2 regions of the Rhizobium favelukesii genome follow, and region 1 is predicted to be linked to the other one. Evidence: riboswitches for the same ligand, from Rfam matches in the RefSeq annotation. Region 1 holds a riboswitch; the other holds the start of a gene.
What was found. A riboswitch is a leader RNA that binds a small molecule or an ion and turns the genes downstream of it on or off. The one in region 1 is predicted to bind FMN.
Positions count from the first base shown of each region.

Region 2: linked by a shared signal. The riboswitch ahead of ribB (3,4-dihydroxy-2-butanone-4-phosphate synthase) and the one ahead of LPU83_RS46420 (DMT family transporter) in region 1 are both predicted to bind FMN.

Region 1 is NZ_HG916852.1:1,608,611-1,616,252, reverse strand. Features, by position in the region: gene LPU83_RS46445 (GGDEF domain-containing protein) at 1-1,045, shown strand, start outside; gene LPU83_RS46440 (class I SAM-dependent methyltransferase) at 1,177-1,782, shown strand; gene LPU83_RS46435 ((R)-mandelonitrile lyase) at 1,785-2,186, opposite strand; gene LPU83_RS46430 (aldo/keto reductase) at 2,497-3,483, shown strand; gene LPU83_RS46425 (esterase-like activity of phytase family protein) at 3,548-5,758, opposite strand; gene LPU83_RS46420 (DMT family transporter) at 5,830-6,729, opposite strand; FMN riboswitch at 6,811-6,961, opposite strand; gene hupB (DNA-binding protein HupB) at 7,084-7,359, opposite strand; gene lon (endopeptidase La) at 7,567-7,642, opposite strand, start outside.
Region 2 is NZ_HG916854.1:689,143-696,784, reverse strand. Features, by position in the region: gene tpiA (triose-phosphate isomerase) at 1-518, shown strand, start outside; gene LPU83_RS63330 (glucose 1-dehydrogenase) at 590-1,372, shown strand; FMN riboswitch at 1,478-1,624, shown strand; gene ribB (3,4-dihydroxy-2-butanone-4-phosphate synthase) at 1,738-2,367, shown strand; partial or broken gene LPU83_RS63320 (flagellar basal body rod C-terminal domain-containing protein) at 2,557-2,758, opposite strand; gene LPU83_RS63315 (TetR/AcrR family transcriptional regulator C-terminal domain-containing protein) at 2,876-3,235, shown strand; partial or broken gene LPU83_RS75950 (VOC family protein) at 3,355-3,441, opposite strand; gene LPU83_RS63310 (dodecin) at 3,560-3,769, opposite strand; gene LPU83_RS63305 (hypothetical protein) at 4,202-4,546, shown strand; gene LPU83_RS63300 (hypothetical protein) at 5,225-5,383, opposite strand; gene LPU83_RS63295 (cupin domain-containing protein) at 5,380-5,733, opposite strand; gene LPU83_RS63290 (cysteine hydrolase family protein) at 5,726-6,394, opposite strand; gene LPU83_RS63285 (ABC transporter ATP-binding protein) at 6,397-7,642, opposite strand, start outside.

The DNA.
Region 1 (7,642 bases):
GCAGCCCAATACGCACACGAATCTGGCCTTTCGCGTTGCAACGGTCTTGCAACAATTGGGTATCGAGGGGCTGCCGCGCAACTATGAGCTCGTGTTCGAGGCCATGACCGGCAATAGTCCGGATCTCGCCCGTGAACTCAGGTCGCTCGGCCCGGTCAAGACGCAGGATGCTCTGGATGCGATTTGCCGACGTTACCTGCCCCATCACTTCGAAGGCAGCCTACTCGAGGCGCGTTCCGGCCAGGTGCAGCAGGAGCTGCAGAGCATCCTCTCCCTGCTCAACGAGGAGAAGTCCGCTCTTACGCGTTACGGAAGTGTCATCAGCCAAGCTGCCCGAATTTTCGAAGCCAATGATGTGACAGACAAGGTCGCTCTCACGCAATCGTTGCAATCGGTGAGCTCGGCCACACACGCTCGCGAGGCACAAAGCTCAATGCTCGCCTCGAAGGTGGTGGAGAAATCGCAGAAACTTGAGGAGGTGCAGCGAGAGACCGCCGCGGCGAACGCTGCCAGATTTGTCGATACGGTGACCGGGCTGGGGAACCGCCGGGGGTTCAACAAGGAACTAGCCAAGATCTACGAGAAATCAGGGCTGCCTGATCTTTGTGGAATCGCCTTTGCGGACATCGACGGCTATGAGACGATTGCCGCCGTTCCGAACCTCCTCGAACCCGTCCTCAAGAAAATCGGCGAGCTGATCCAGGGGATCTCCAGCAAAGAAGACCTGGCCTGCCGCTTCGATCGCGGTCGCTTCGGTTTCGTTTTCCGAACCGCAGACGAGACGGAAATCATGCGGCTCATCGACAGGCTCCGCGATCGAATAAAGGGGCTTGCGGTGGTGCATCCAGTATCCGGAAAACGGGCCGCTGCGCTTTCATTCTCGGTCGGGATATGTATGTCGAAGGAGGCCCTGACTGCTGATGGCGTGATCGCATTCGCCGAGCAAGCGCTCGCTATGGCAAAGGCATCGGGCGGAGACAATGTCTCCATACATGGCGTGACGAATGTCTCGCACGTGCCGAAGGACTGGCTCATTTATCGATAGAATCAGACGTCGGCGATCTGCGTTGCGCCTTCCTCAGGAAGAAGCCTAGCCAACTTTACGTCGCACTGGCTATAAGGTGGTTCTCACGGGCCGCACGGTCCAATTGTACAAGCATCATCCGAGACATCATCATGAAAACACGCGCGGAACGGCAGGCACAACGGGCGAGCATGCCGAGGACCCAGCTTGCCGCTCATCACATGGAGAACGCAAGGCTGCTGCCGGATCGGGGCGAGTTGCTCTATCGTATCCCGAACGGCGGCATCGGTGTCGAAGTCGGAGCCGCCTTTGGGGAGTACACGGCAGAGATCCTCGAAAAGAACCGGCCAGCGCAGCTTTACCTGATCGATCCCTGGAGCATGGACCGCTATAGTTCGGGGCTCGATCAAATCCACACTCAATTCAAAGACCAGATCGAGAGCGGACAACTGCACCTGATGCAGGGCACATCGCTCGAAAAGCTCGCCGAGTTCGACGATGACTTCCTCGACTGGGCCTACATCGATACGGACCATTCCTTCGAGCTCACCTGGCAGGAACTCCTCCTTTGCGAGAAGAAAGTGAAACGAACGGGAAGAATCGCCGGGCACGATTTCTGCACCGGCAACACTGTGAAGCCGATCGTCTACGGCGTCGTCGAAGCGGTCACCAAATTCTGCAAGGATTATGGCTGGCAGTTCGAGTTCCTAACGGTCGAATCGCACGCGCATTTTTCCTACTGTCTCAAGCGTCTCTGACCTCAGGCCGTTCCGGTGTATTGCTCGTCGGTAACGCGTTCCATCCAGTCGGCGGCGCTGCCGTCAAGCGCTTCATGGATCGCGATGTGCGTCATCGCGGTATCGGGTGCGGCGCCATGCCAGTGTTTTTCGCCCGGCGCGAACCAGACCGTATCGCCGGCGCGAATTTCACGAAGGGGGCCGCCCTCGCTCTGCGCCAGGCCTTTTCCGGCGGTGACAAAGAGGGTCTGTCCCAGCGGATGGGTGTGCCATGCGGTTCGGGAACCTGGCTCGAAGGTGACGCTCACCACCCGCATCCGGGCCGGGCTCGGCGCATCCATCAATGGATCCTGGCGGACGGATCCCGTGAAATACTCTGCCGGCGCCTTCATCGAGGGTTGTGATCCGCAGGGTTTGATCTCCATCAGATTTTCCTTTCGAACTTGACCTGCCCGTCTGAGCCGACCGTAAGCCAAGCGTCCGCATCATCCAAGCGATGTATGGCTCGATCGTACAGCCTGTCCTGTTGACCAGCAGGCCTTCAGTCACCGGCCAGTGATACGACGTGTCCGACGACAGCGATATCTGGCAAATCGGTCGCCGACCGCGCCGTTTGCGTCGCTCTTCGCCAGAATTGGCAACGCTTGGCAGATGCCGCCCTATCTCGGCTGCAGACGCTTGCTCCCTGCCTGGGCGACTGCTAGTGCCTGGCATTTCATCACGCGGAGGATTTCCATGAAACAGCATTCTTTCGGTCACCTGCCCCACACCGTCACGAATATCGGCTTCGGCGCATGGCAGATCGGCGGCGCCTGGGGCGATGTCAGCGAAGCCGACGGTCGCGATGCGCTGAATGCGGCGCTCGACGCCGGCATGACCTTCATCGATACCGCCGACGTTTACGGCGATGGCCGGTCGGAAAAGATCATTGCCGACGTTCTCGATAGCCGCGGCGGCGAACGGCCGATGGTTGCGACCAAGGCAGGTCGGCGGCTCAATCCGCATGTTGCCGACGGCTACACCAAGGCCAATCTCGAAGGCTTCATCGATCGCAGCCTGAAGAATCTGCGCGTCGACAGCCTCGACCTCGTGCAATTGCATTGCCCGCCGACCGAGGTGCTTTATCGCCCGGAGGTCTTCGAAGGCCTGAATGAGTTGCAGAAGGCCGGCAAGATCAGAGGCTACGGCGTCAGCGTCGCAAAAGTCGAGGAAGCGCTGAAGGCGATCGAGTATCCTGGCGTCGTCAGCATCCAGATCATCTACAACCTCTTCCGCCAGCGGCCCGATCACCTGTTCTTCCAGGAGGCGCGACGAAGGAACATCGCGGTCATCGCCCGCGTGCCGCTCGCAAGCGGGCTGTTGTCCGGGAAGATCTCTCGCGAGACGAAGTTTGCGAGCGACGATCACCGCAATTTCAATCGCCACGGCGAGGCCTTCGACGTCGGCGAGACATTTGCCGGCGTTCCCTTCGAGGTCGGCCTGCAGGCTGTGGAGGAAGTGCGCAAGCTCGTGCCGGCCGGCGCAACAATGGCGGCCTTCGCGCTGCGCTGGATCCTGATGAGCGATTCGGTAACCGTCGTCATCCCCGGCGCACGCAACGCCGAACATGCACGCGCCAACGCAGCAGCTGCTGGCCTCGCGCCGCTATCGCATGAAGTGATGGACGCAACACGCGAGATCTACGAGCGGCTGGTCGCTCCCTATGTCCACCAGCGCTGGTAAGACGACCACAAGAAAAAATGGCCGGGCTAAGACCCGGCCATTCTGTTTCCTTGATAGATCAATCTCAGTTCGTGCCGACGAGATTGACCGGGAAGAACAGGGTTTCACCCGAGGAATCGTCGACGCCGTCATTGTCCGTGACCGCGTAGGCCTTGCCGGAGGCATCGAAAGCGAAGCCTTCTAGCTTGTCGAGAACATAGCCGTTGGTGGCGGCCTTTAACTCCGGAAGGAAGTCGTGAGCCTCAGTCTTCTTGACCACCGGCAACTCGCCGCCCAACTTGGCGGGCTTCAGATCTGATATCGCCACCTTGTAGAGTTTCTTCAGCTTTGCCGCGTCACCGACGAGATTGTCGCGTTCGATGATGTAGACGCTGTCGCCGTGAGCGGAGATTTCGGAAAGACCGACCCACCCCCCTTCGGACTTGTCGAGCGGGTAGCGGACGGCACCCCACTCCTTGCTCTTCGCATTGTAGGAAACGAGTTTGACAAAGCCCTTCTCGTCATCCTTCCACTCACGCTGAACGGCCATCCAGAGCGTCGCGTCGTCGCCGGAGCCGACGATCGTCACGCCTTCAAAGCCGTAGCGGATTTCGTTAGCCGCCAGCTCCTTCGGAAGTGCTATCTCTTCCTTGATCTCGCCCTTTGGGTTGACGTGATAGAGAGCGTGCGGCACCAGCTTCTCACTGTTGCCTTCCGACGCCAGCCAGATCCAACCCTTTTCATCGACAGCCACACCCTCGATGTCGAGCTTCTGTGCCGGCTGGCCGTCGCGCTTCACGGTCAGCGCCTCGGTGATCACGGCTGGCTCCTTGGTTACGTCGATCGTGTAGATCGTCGGCTGCATGCCGAGCACGCTGTCGCTGACCGCAATCAGCTGGCCTGGCTTTTCCGGAACGGCAGCAAGGCCGGAGAGCGCCGAAAAGCCAACCGGGTTGCCGTCCTTTTCGGCGGCAACGATCTTCGGATAGGCGATCTCACCCTCGGCAAGTTCATAGATCATCACATGCGACCGCGGGCCACTATCCTTGCCGAGATCGACTTCGTTGGCGGTGGCGAGAAGATTGCGCGACGGAACGGCGACAGCGCCCTCAGGTGAAACGCCGGACGGAAGGATCTGGACGAGTTGAGGCACGGCACCGGTATCCTTGTAGACGCCGACGACGGAGGCGCGCTCCGCGAGCAGGAGTATATATTTCTGACCTCCGATCGTTGCCACTTCCAGGCCTTCCGGCTCGACACCCTTGGCGGATGAACGCTTGTCCGGATAATGACCGATATTGGCAACGGCGCGTTCGAAGGAGGCACCGGACTCATAGAGTACCTTGCCGGTTGTGTCGAAAATCGTGAAACCGCGCGAACCGCCTTGATAGTCGCCTTCGTTGGCGACGACCAGACGATCATTGTCGAGCCACTTCACAGCGTCAGGCTCGCGTGCGACGTTCTTGAGCTCACCGGCAAACTTCAGCGCGCCATCGCGCTTGGTGTCGATGCCTGCAAGATCGACGCTGCCCGCGGAGAAGTGCGTCTTCACAGACGCAGTTACCGCGTCAATGATGACGATTTCGTTGTTTTCCTGAAGGGTCAGGGCGATCTCGTTCTGATCGTTGAGGGAGACGAATTCCGGTTCCGGATCGTCGGCCGCGATCCCGGCAAGTCCGCTCAGCGCGACGTGCTTGATCGAGCCGCAATCAACCGTGCCATCCTTGACCTGGAATACGACCAGGTCGCCGGCTGGCAGCTGCGGAATCTTGCCGTCGTTCACCTCTCCGTCACGCTCGTTCTCGATTGCGATCGTGCCGAGGGTCTTGTCCTTGTTGAGCGCGATGGAATCCGGCTGACCGCCAAGATCACAGGTGCTCTCGATCTTCTTGGTGGCAACGTCAACGATCGCCAGGCGCCCCGAGGGCTTTGCCTTGCTCTTCGACGTATTGACCGCAACCAGCACCTTGCCCGCAGCGGATGTCACGGATGTCGGCTCGCCGTCCATCATAAGCGCCCCACCGGCCTTTGGTGCCTTGGCGTCTGAGATATCGACAAAGCCGATCGCACCGAGCGGGCTATCGCTGTAGATCAGCGTCATGCCGTCGTCAGTGGCCGTAATGATTTCCGCCGACGTGGCCGAAAGCTTGTCTTTTCCCTCCGGCAGGTTGGATGCCACCGGGAAGGTTGCGATGCGGTTGAAAACGGGCTCTGCGGCGGCCGGAAAGGCCGCCGTCGTCAGAAGCACGGCAACAACCGCTGTCTTGCGCGAAAATATTGTCATGAAATCCCCCATGAATTCAAACACAGGGTTTTTGCGGGTCGGGCATGACAGCGCAATGACACCTGCGCCGTATTCCGGCTGCGTTAGCCGGCCCCCCGCTCCTTTTTCATTTCGTTCCGCATGATGAAGAGCGATGCCCCGAGGATCAGCAGCGCACCCAACCAGAGATAACCGGTCGGGGCATAGCCGAAGACCAGCCAGCCGGCGAAAACATTCAGGGGAAGCTTCAGATCGTCGAAAGGCTGGATGTAGGCGGCATCGGCCGTGCTGTAGGCGAGCGTCAGGAAATATTGGGCCATGACGGTCAGCAGACCTGCCACGACAAAAAGGAGAAGCGTCAGGCCGGAGGGAATGCTGAGGCCGGCGGCCACAGCCAAGCCGCCGTTGATCGGAGTGAGGAGTGCCAGCAGCCAGACGGTGATGGTTTCGGGCCGTTCCACTCCGGTGAGACTCTTGGTGATCAGCGACGAGGCGCCCCACAGAAGGGCAGAGAGGATCGGCAAAAACGCCGCCCAACTGAAGCTATCGGACCATGGCTGCAGGATGATCATCGCTCCGACGAAGCCGGTACCGGTCGCTGCCCACCTCGCGGGACCGATATATTCACCAAGGAAGATGCGTGCACCCATGATGATGAAGAACGGCGAGGTCATCACCAACGCAATCGCCTGCCAGATCGGTACGGACGCGAGTCCTGCGACCCAGGTCGTCACGCCGAATGCCGCAAAGGCAACGCGCACGACATGGCGCCAGGGATAGCGCGTTCGCATCGCCCCGAGGCCGACGCGCCGGAAAAAGGGCAACGAGAAGACCAATGCAATGGCATACTGCCAGAAGGCTGCCGAGGCCGAGGGAAAGGCGAGCTTCATCGTCAGCCACTGTGTGAGGACATTGAGGATCGAGAAGGCAATGCCCGCGGCGACCATCCAGGCAGCACCGACCATTGCACGCGAGGCAGAAGATATCTGGAAAGTCTGATTCATGTCTTTCATCCGAAACCAACACAAATCAGGACGCATGAGCGCGATGTCACGGCAAGGACAGATTTCGCCCTCGCCCGCTCCGCTCATTCTCTTTCATCCGGACTGTAACCGTCGGCTCCGGAGTTGCACCGGATCTGCTGACCCTTTCGGCAGATCGGCCGAAAGACGCTCGCGGGCTTGAGCCGAAGCTCTTACCGCCGGTGGGGACTTTCACCCCGCCCTGAGAACAACCATTTCATAGGACGTGCTTCGTGTGCCGACAAGTCCGCGAAAAGCAAAAAGGGTTCGGCCGTGGCCGAACCCTTCGAAACTTACACCGCCGGTCTGGTGGTCCGGCCGCCAAGCAAATTCATATCAGCCGTTTACGGCGTCCTTCAGGCCCTTGCCGGGCGTGAACTTCGGCACGTTGCGAGCCGGAATATCGACTTCAGCGCCGGTGGACGGGTTGCGGCCCTTCGTGGCAGCGCGATGGGAAACGGTGAAGCTACCGAAACCAGCGAGACGAACGTCGCCCTTGCCCTTCAGTTCAGCCTGGACGACTTCGAAAACAGCATCAACTGCGGAAGCAGCGTCGGTCTTCGAGAGTCCTGCCTTTTCGGCAACTGCGGACACGAGTTCATTCTTGTTCATGTTTCCACCCCTTTCTAAATGGTTCGAAACGACTCAAATCTATAAGCTAGGCGCAGAACGGAGTTCATCAGGCCCGCCGCACCCCAAAGACCCTGCAAATCAAGGAAATGCAAGCGTCTGCGTGTCGATTTCACAAAAAAAGGCTGGCGAAAACGCCAGCCTTTTCAGGGTTTTTAAGCAATTGGGCGCGAATGTGGCAAACATGGCTCAGTGAGCTATGGTTGCACCCGTTTCGTCGAGCCCTTCGACCGTTGCAATGACCGGCGTTTCCACCGTGCCATCC
Region 2 (7,642 bases), on a different contig from region 1:
GAGACGTGTCGGCGGAGATGCTCGTCGATCCAGGCGCACGCTTCGTAATTCTAGGTCATTCCGAACGTCGCGTATTCCACCACGAGACCGATGCCATGGTCGCGACCAAGGTCACCGCAGCTCGCACGGCCGGACTGACCGCAATCATCTGTGTCGGCGAGACCCGTAGTGAACGCGGTGACGGAAAGGCGATCGAAGTCGTTGGCGCACAGCTACGCGCGTCAGTTCCCGCGGGTGCTTCCAGTTCGAACCTGGTCATTGCATATGAACCGGTCTGGGCGATTGGAACCGGTCTGGTTCCGACCATAGAGCAGATCGAGGAGATCCATTCTTCGATAAGGCAGAGGCTCGAAGAGCTTGGCGAAGATCGGCGCAACGTAAGGATTCCTTACGGTGGCTCTGTGAAGGCCTCGAATGCCGCCGCCATCTTCGGGGCGGAAAACGTGGATGGAGCCTTGGTCGGAGGCGCATCGCTGAAGGCGACAGAGTTCGCCGGGATCATATCTGCAGCCGCTTGAAAGAAGGCGTGACGCACTTGGGCTGCTTTGCGGCCGCCCGACATCGTCAGGCACCGCGAAAGGAAGAGAGTATGAAACGCTTCGAAAACAAGACCGTCGTCATCACCGGAGGCAGCCGCGGCATCGGTGCTGGGATCGCCAAGCGCTTCGCAAGGGAAGGGGCCAATCTAGTGGTCTCCGCTAATGAAGAGTCGGTCCATGCGGTCGCCGAGCAGATCAAGGCCGATGGCGGCAATGCTGTCTCATTCGTCGGAGACGTCACCGACAAGGCTAGCGTAAAGGCCCTCTATGACGCGGCGGAGAAGGCTTTCGGCACCGTCGACGTGTCGATCCAAAACGCCGGCGTCATCACCATCGCGCGCATCGAAGACATGACGGAAGGCGAGTGGGACAAAGTCATGGCGGTCAACACGAAGGGCGTATTCTTGTGCGCACAAGAAGCAATTCTGCGCATGCGTAAGCATGGACGCGCCGGCCGCATCATCAACACCGCCTCCGGCCAAGCGCGCGAGGGCTTCGTCTATACGCCACACTACGCCGCATCGAAGATGGGCGTCGTCGGGATCACCCAGAGCCTCGCCAAGGAGGTCGCGACCGAAAATATCACCGTCAACGCCTTTTGCCCTGGCATCATCGAGACGGACATGTGGGCCTACAACGATCAGGCCTGGGGAAAGCTCCTCGGCAACTATGGCCCTGGGGAACTCATGAAGGAATGGGTCGAAGGCATTCCGATGAAGCGGGCAGGGTCGGGCGAGGACGTCGCCGGTCTCGTCACCTTCCTCGCCAGCGACGATGCTGCCTACATCACCGGCCAGACGATCAATGTCGATGGCGGCCTGATCATGTCGTAGCTTATTCGACAATGGGGAACGGTGCGTTCACGAGAAGAATCATATTCTCGATTGCTCGGCGGCTGGAAGCCTCTTGCAAAACAACGCATCGATCCCCTATGTTACTGGTGTTCTCAGGGCGGGGTGCAACTCCCCACCGGCGGTATCGAGGCAACTCGGAGCCCGCGAGCGCCTTCGTGGATAAACGGAGGGTCAGCAGATCCGGTGAGATGCCGGAGCCGACGGTTACAGTCCGGATGGAAGAGAGCAATGCAGACGATTCCGCTATATGGGCGGAACCGGACGCTTGTTCGCCCAAGGGAAAATGGTGGCTTTGACAGGCCATGCACGCCACTCACAACGGCTAACCCTTGAAAGGCAAGAAAGTGACGATTTCCAAAATTGACGATGCGGTGGCCGCGATTGCGCGCGGTGAAATTGTCGTCGTTGTCGATGACCGTGACCGGGAAAACGAAGGTGATCTCGTGATTGCGTCAGAGGCAATTACTCCGCAGGCGATCGCGTTTATGATGAACCACGCACGTGGCCTCATCTGCGTCGCGATGGAAGGCGAAAGGCTCGATGAGCTCGATATCCCTCTAATGGTGCCGCGCAATACCGAAGTGCTCAAGACCGCCTTCACTGTTTCCGTGGACTATATTCCGGAAACGACGACCGGGATATCTGCTGCCGACCGTGCCGCAACCGTGCAAGCGCTTGTCACTGGTGGCTCACGTCCGGAGGACTTCGCGCGGCCGGGGCATATCTTCCCGCTTCGAGCTCATTCTAATGGGGTTCTTTCCCGTCCTGGCCATACCGAAGCTGCGGTAGATCTCGCCAAGCTTGCTGGTCTGGTTCCATCGGGCGTAATCTGCGAAGTGGCCAACGACGACGGTACGATGTCGCGATTACCGGAACTCGAGGCGTTTGCTGAGCGCCATCGCCTCCATCTCGTTACGATCGAAGACTTGATAGCCTATAGAACCGCGATGACCTTATCCGAGAGAGCGGCTTGAACTTTCGTAGAGATCGCGTTCGGTTGGGATGCGATCTCTCCCTTGAATCGGCGCCCGTACTCATGGGTCGGCATTTCGCCCCATTCTCGGACCCACTGAGGACGCGCAAGGGCCTGGACGATCGTCGAGTACGTTGCCGCAAGTACCGGTGTGCCGGTGACGCCCAGCCTGTCACATTACGGGCTGTCCTTATCTCTTCAGGTTGACGAGCAAGTCCATGATGTCGGAGCCCGTTTGGACATCTTGGAATTGGCCGTGTAGGAACGCTGGCCTCGATCATTTCGGTCAATTCGCCGGCGAGATCGACGTTCGAACTTTCCAGCGCACCCGATTGGATGGAGCCAAGGCCATTCGATTGCGGAAAACCGGTGAACGTCACGCCAGAGGCGCCTGGACGCCTTCAATCCCTGAAATCATCTATTATTTTCTGTGGCCGTTGAACTTCGATCCCCAACGGTTACACCGCAAAACCGTGGAAAGTCCTGCCAGCGTTCGCTTTTAGTGGCAAATGGTTGACGTTGTTTCGAATGTCGTGATTTGTAGCCTGCGCGTAGTCGTGCAGGTCAATGCATCCGGCGCCCGACCACTTTGGGCGCCGATCGAGGAGATGATCGCGAGGATATTCCGCATTGACCGGGGCGGCGACGATCAGGCAATCCTTGTCCGGACGATTGTCAGGGACTCGTCTGGTGTTCCCGAACTGGCGGAAGCGCTGGGTACAAACGAGGTTCTTCGCTCCAGGCAAGACCTGGCCGAATGGCTAAGCGGGCAGGTCGAGAAAGGCTTGCTGCGCCTCGACGACCCGCTGAGTGGTGCGCGCCTGTTAATGGACATGATCTTCGGAGGCATGGAACCGCCCGATGGATAGAGCAGCCCGGAGCAGAAGATGGAACAGCTTCGGCTGTGCATCATGGTTTTTATGAGAGGGACAGCACCTTGATTTTTGGGTACGCATAAGTACTACGGTAAGGCTTTGGTGACCTTTCATCACCTCCGCACCGCCTCGATCGCGGCGACGTCGATTTTCCTCATCGTGATCATGGCTTCAAACGCGCGCTTTGCTTTGTCGGTGCCAGTCCGGACCCGCCTCAAAGGACAATTTGGAGATTGCTCGAAAGAGCGTGGTGTCTCCACAGTTGCCTCGAGAACGACACGGGCCGTCATGACATCGCCTGACACGATCCTAGATACATCAGTCGTCAATTCGAAATCCGACCTTCATTACCACTTGGTAGTGTTCTACCGCGCCATCCTTGATGTGACCTCGAATTTGATCGACTTCGAACCAATCGAGATTTCGCATCGTCTTCGAGGCTCGCGCGATTGCGGTCTCAATAGCCTCTGTGACCGATACTTTTGAACTGCCGATAAGTTCCACCTTTTTGTATACATGATCGCTCATTCGATCCTCCGGTTTCGGCGCTGGCGGCTCAATCCTAATGGCCGCTCACCTGCGACCAGTATTCGAGCGTGCGTTCTGTCTGCTTTGGCTTGATCAAGCCAAGGATCAGATAATAATCTCTTGATGTCAAATGCGCCGAGTTCAGACTACGAGACGAGGCGATCGGACAGTTTTGGTTGGCGACCAACGTTCAGATCAAACTTCCAAAAGTGCGATCATCGTTGATGAAAATGCGTCGAAGAGGGCTACCATGCGACAGAACAAGCAGGGTCTGACATACCTGACACCGGTCCCACCGTTGAGCAGCCGCCAAGCCGGTATGCTCGCGTGTCGAGATTAGAACCTACGCAGTCGGCTCGAAAGGCCCGGAATGCGGCCATCAAAGCAGGCATCCACATTGCCACTTATTGCTAGCAGACGAGGGACTCTGAGATGATGAAATTGCGTTTGATAAGGATCTTCATGCTAGCCTTGCCGGCCATGCTTGTATCAGTAGCAGCTCGGGCGGACACGCTTCAGCTCTCGAAAGTTGATCGCAAAATTGAGAGCCACATTCAACGCGGCAACACGAGGCAGAACGTTCAATGCCTCGCTTACATACTGAAGGACTTTCAGGAGCGAAAAATCCGCAAGTCAAAGATCTACGTGACATTCGACGATCCGAACATTGACGGCATCGGCGTCGGACTAGTCGAAACGGACGAGAACTACACTTGCGAAGCCGGCGAACTCCGAGCCTGGGAAGCGAATGAATACCAGCTTGTGAAGACATTTTAGCAAGTGATTCAATATTGTCCGCACAAATTGACCCAGCACGGCAGCCCGATTGCCAAGCAGCGGGGACGCGGCCGACGAACAACGCCTTCTGTCACGACGCTCGGGCGGAGCGATAATCCAAACCATCGACAAGCGGCGGCCGGCAACGTCTTCAAGGTGCCCTGTGCGCACGCCCAAATACCAACCGAATATAGCTGGTGACCTGGCAAGGTGAGACCGGCCTGGACGGCAAACAGCGGCAAGACTTCCAAGGGTAGGATGGGGAAGGCCGGTCGGCCTGATACGTTACGAAGCGGCAGGCCCGATGAGGGAGAATGGCTGTGGAGCGGCAATGGACCGGAGGTGCAAGAGCCGCTGCTTGCCCATCAGGGGCTTTGTACCTACCTGTCGGATAGCCGACGACGATTATGATACGATGATAGCGAATGACGGGTCGAGCCGTATATACGCAAATACTAAACGGAAGCCCGGGAATTCTAGAGGGCTGGAAAGGGCGCAACTACCGCAACAATCTCTCGTGTGAGTGTGAGAAATCACCATCGCCTTAGTTGGAATGTAACATGGTTCATCAACGATAGCCCTTGTTCGGCCCGACTTGACCGTCACGGTGCGAAAGAGTGAGACTTTTCTCGGGCGCCCCCCAGAGCGCCTGGTGGTCTCCAGCACGGGCGCCGTTCTCTACGAAGGAGACCCCCGACGCGAAAGATGCAGGAAAATACCCTTATCGTTTATCTCGGCGATGCGTGCGAAGACGCGGTCGATAACCTCGCCAATGGTTCCGCTGCCGGCGTAGAATTCGTGCAGCGATGCGATATCGAAGGCCGGTGCGCCGGTCATGCTATTTCCTCTTCCAGGATTTTCACGGGCCGATCCCACTGGATCAGCACGACGCAGCCGGTGTCGCTCCAGACGGAGTGTTCCGTGCCTGCTGCATTGACGATGTAACTGCCGCGGCCGTAATCGCCGGCTTCGTCGGATTGCATGCCTTCCAGAACCAGGATGGTTTCGAGACCTTCATGGCGATGCCGCGGAACCGAGGCGCCAGCCTCGTATTTCAAGAGGGCGACACCCGGCTGGTCGCCTTCGAAGGGACGGATCCAGTGGATTGTGACATCCCCTCGAAATGGACCGAATGTCAGGTCTTTCCAGGCGTCCGGACTCAACAATTCACGCGTTGTCTCAGGCATGGCCGATTACCTCCAATATGTCGTCCACATGCGCGGTCCAACCGACGATCGCGCCCTGGGCGCGGATCATGGCGATGGCGGCCTCCTTGAATTCGGGAAAATAGCTCTCGGTTGCCTCTTCGGCGAGAAGGCACTCATATCCGCGATCGTTGGCTTCTCGTATTGTCGTCTGTACGCAGACCTCGGTGGTGACACCCGCAAAGACGAGCTGGCTGATGCCCTTCGCTTTCAGGACGTCGCCGAGTTCGGTCGCATAAAACGCACCTTTTCCCGGCTTCTCGATCACGATCTCGCCGTCGATCGGGGCAAGCTCGGGCAGGATCGCCGTGCCGGCCTCGCCGGCAATCAGGATCCGGCCCATCGGTCCGTCGTCGCCGATCCTGAGGCTCGGCTTGCCGCGATCGCGCTTGGCAGACGGGAGATCGGAAAGATCAGGCTTGTGGCACTCCATCGTGTGAATGACCGGCAGCCCGGCATCGCGAAACCCTTGAAGCAGTCGCTTGACGTCCGGGACGATCTTCGCGACCCGGCTGACATCATTGCCGAGGCTCGCGCCGAAGCCGCCCGGCTCGGCGAAATCGCGCTGCATATCGATCACGATGAGCGCCAGCTGGTCGCGTCTTGTTGGAAAGGCAAAAGGTTGCGCCTTGATCTCAAACATCATCAGTGATGCCCTGCCATATGCGCACCGATAACGGAAATGTCGGCCGCTCTCGCTGCGGTTTCATAGACGAGCTTGCCTTCCGAGATGACCATGATGCGGTCCGACATCTCCAGCAACTCGTCGAGGTCTTCAGACAGTAGCAGCACCGCTGCGCCGGAGTTGCGCGCTCTCATGATGCGGGCGCGAATTTCCGCCACGGCCGAGAAGTCGAGGCCGAAACATGGGTTGGAAACGATCAGAAGATCGACCTCTCCCGTCAGCTCGCGTGCCAGAACCGCCCGCTGCACGTTGCCGCCGGACAGTGCCGCAATTGGCGATGCAGACGAGGCGGTCTTGACCTTGAAGTCGGCGATCAGGTCCGTCGCACGCTTCTTCATCCTGCCCTTGTTGAGCCAGATCGCGTCCTTGCCATCCCGTTTCAGATCGAACGTACGGAAGGCCAGGTTCTCGCTCACGGTCATGCGTGGTGCGCAGGCATTCTGCAGGGGTTCCTCCGGTATGAACCGCACATTGTTCCTGCGCGTTTCCAGCCGCGTTGCGCCGTAGGCACCGCCGTTTACCAGCACGCTGCCTGTCTCAGTCGGCCGCTGACCGGCAAGGATCTCCGTCAACTCCTTCTGGCCGTTCCCCGATATGCCGGCGATGCCGACGATCTCGCCGGAGCGAACCATCAGGCTCTCGATCTCGATCGTCTTCAGCCCGGAGCGGTCAGGCGCCTTGACCTTCTCCACCTTGAGAACGGGTTTCGCCATTTCGGATACCGGCACGCGCGTGTCGAGTTCGGCGAGCTTGACGTCGCCGATCATCATGGAAGCCATCTTCGCCGTCGACAATTCGCCAACCTTGCCGCCGCCGACCAGCTTGCCGCGCCGCAGGATCGAGACGGCGTCAGCGAATTTTGTAACCTCATGGAACTTGTGCGAGATCATCAGCACGGTCAGCTCGCCGCGCTCCGTCATGCCGCGCACGTGCCCGAGCATTTCGTCCGCCTCGGCCGGCGTCAGCACAGATGTCGGCTCGTCCAGCACGAGGAAGCTACGGCCGAGGTAGAGTTGCTTGACGATTTCCAGCTTCTGCTTTTCGCCGGCCGCGAGTTCGCTGACGGGGCGATCGAGCGGAATCTTGAACGGCATCCGCACCATGAAGGCGGCGAGATCCTTGCGCTCCTTGGCCCAGTTGATCACCGTCGGCACTGCTGCGCGGCTTATGACCAGGTTCTCGGCACCTGTGAGCGATGGCACCAGC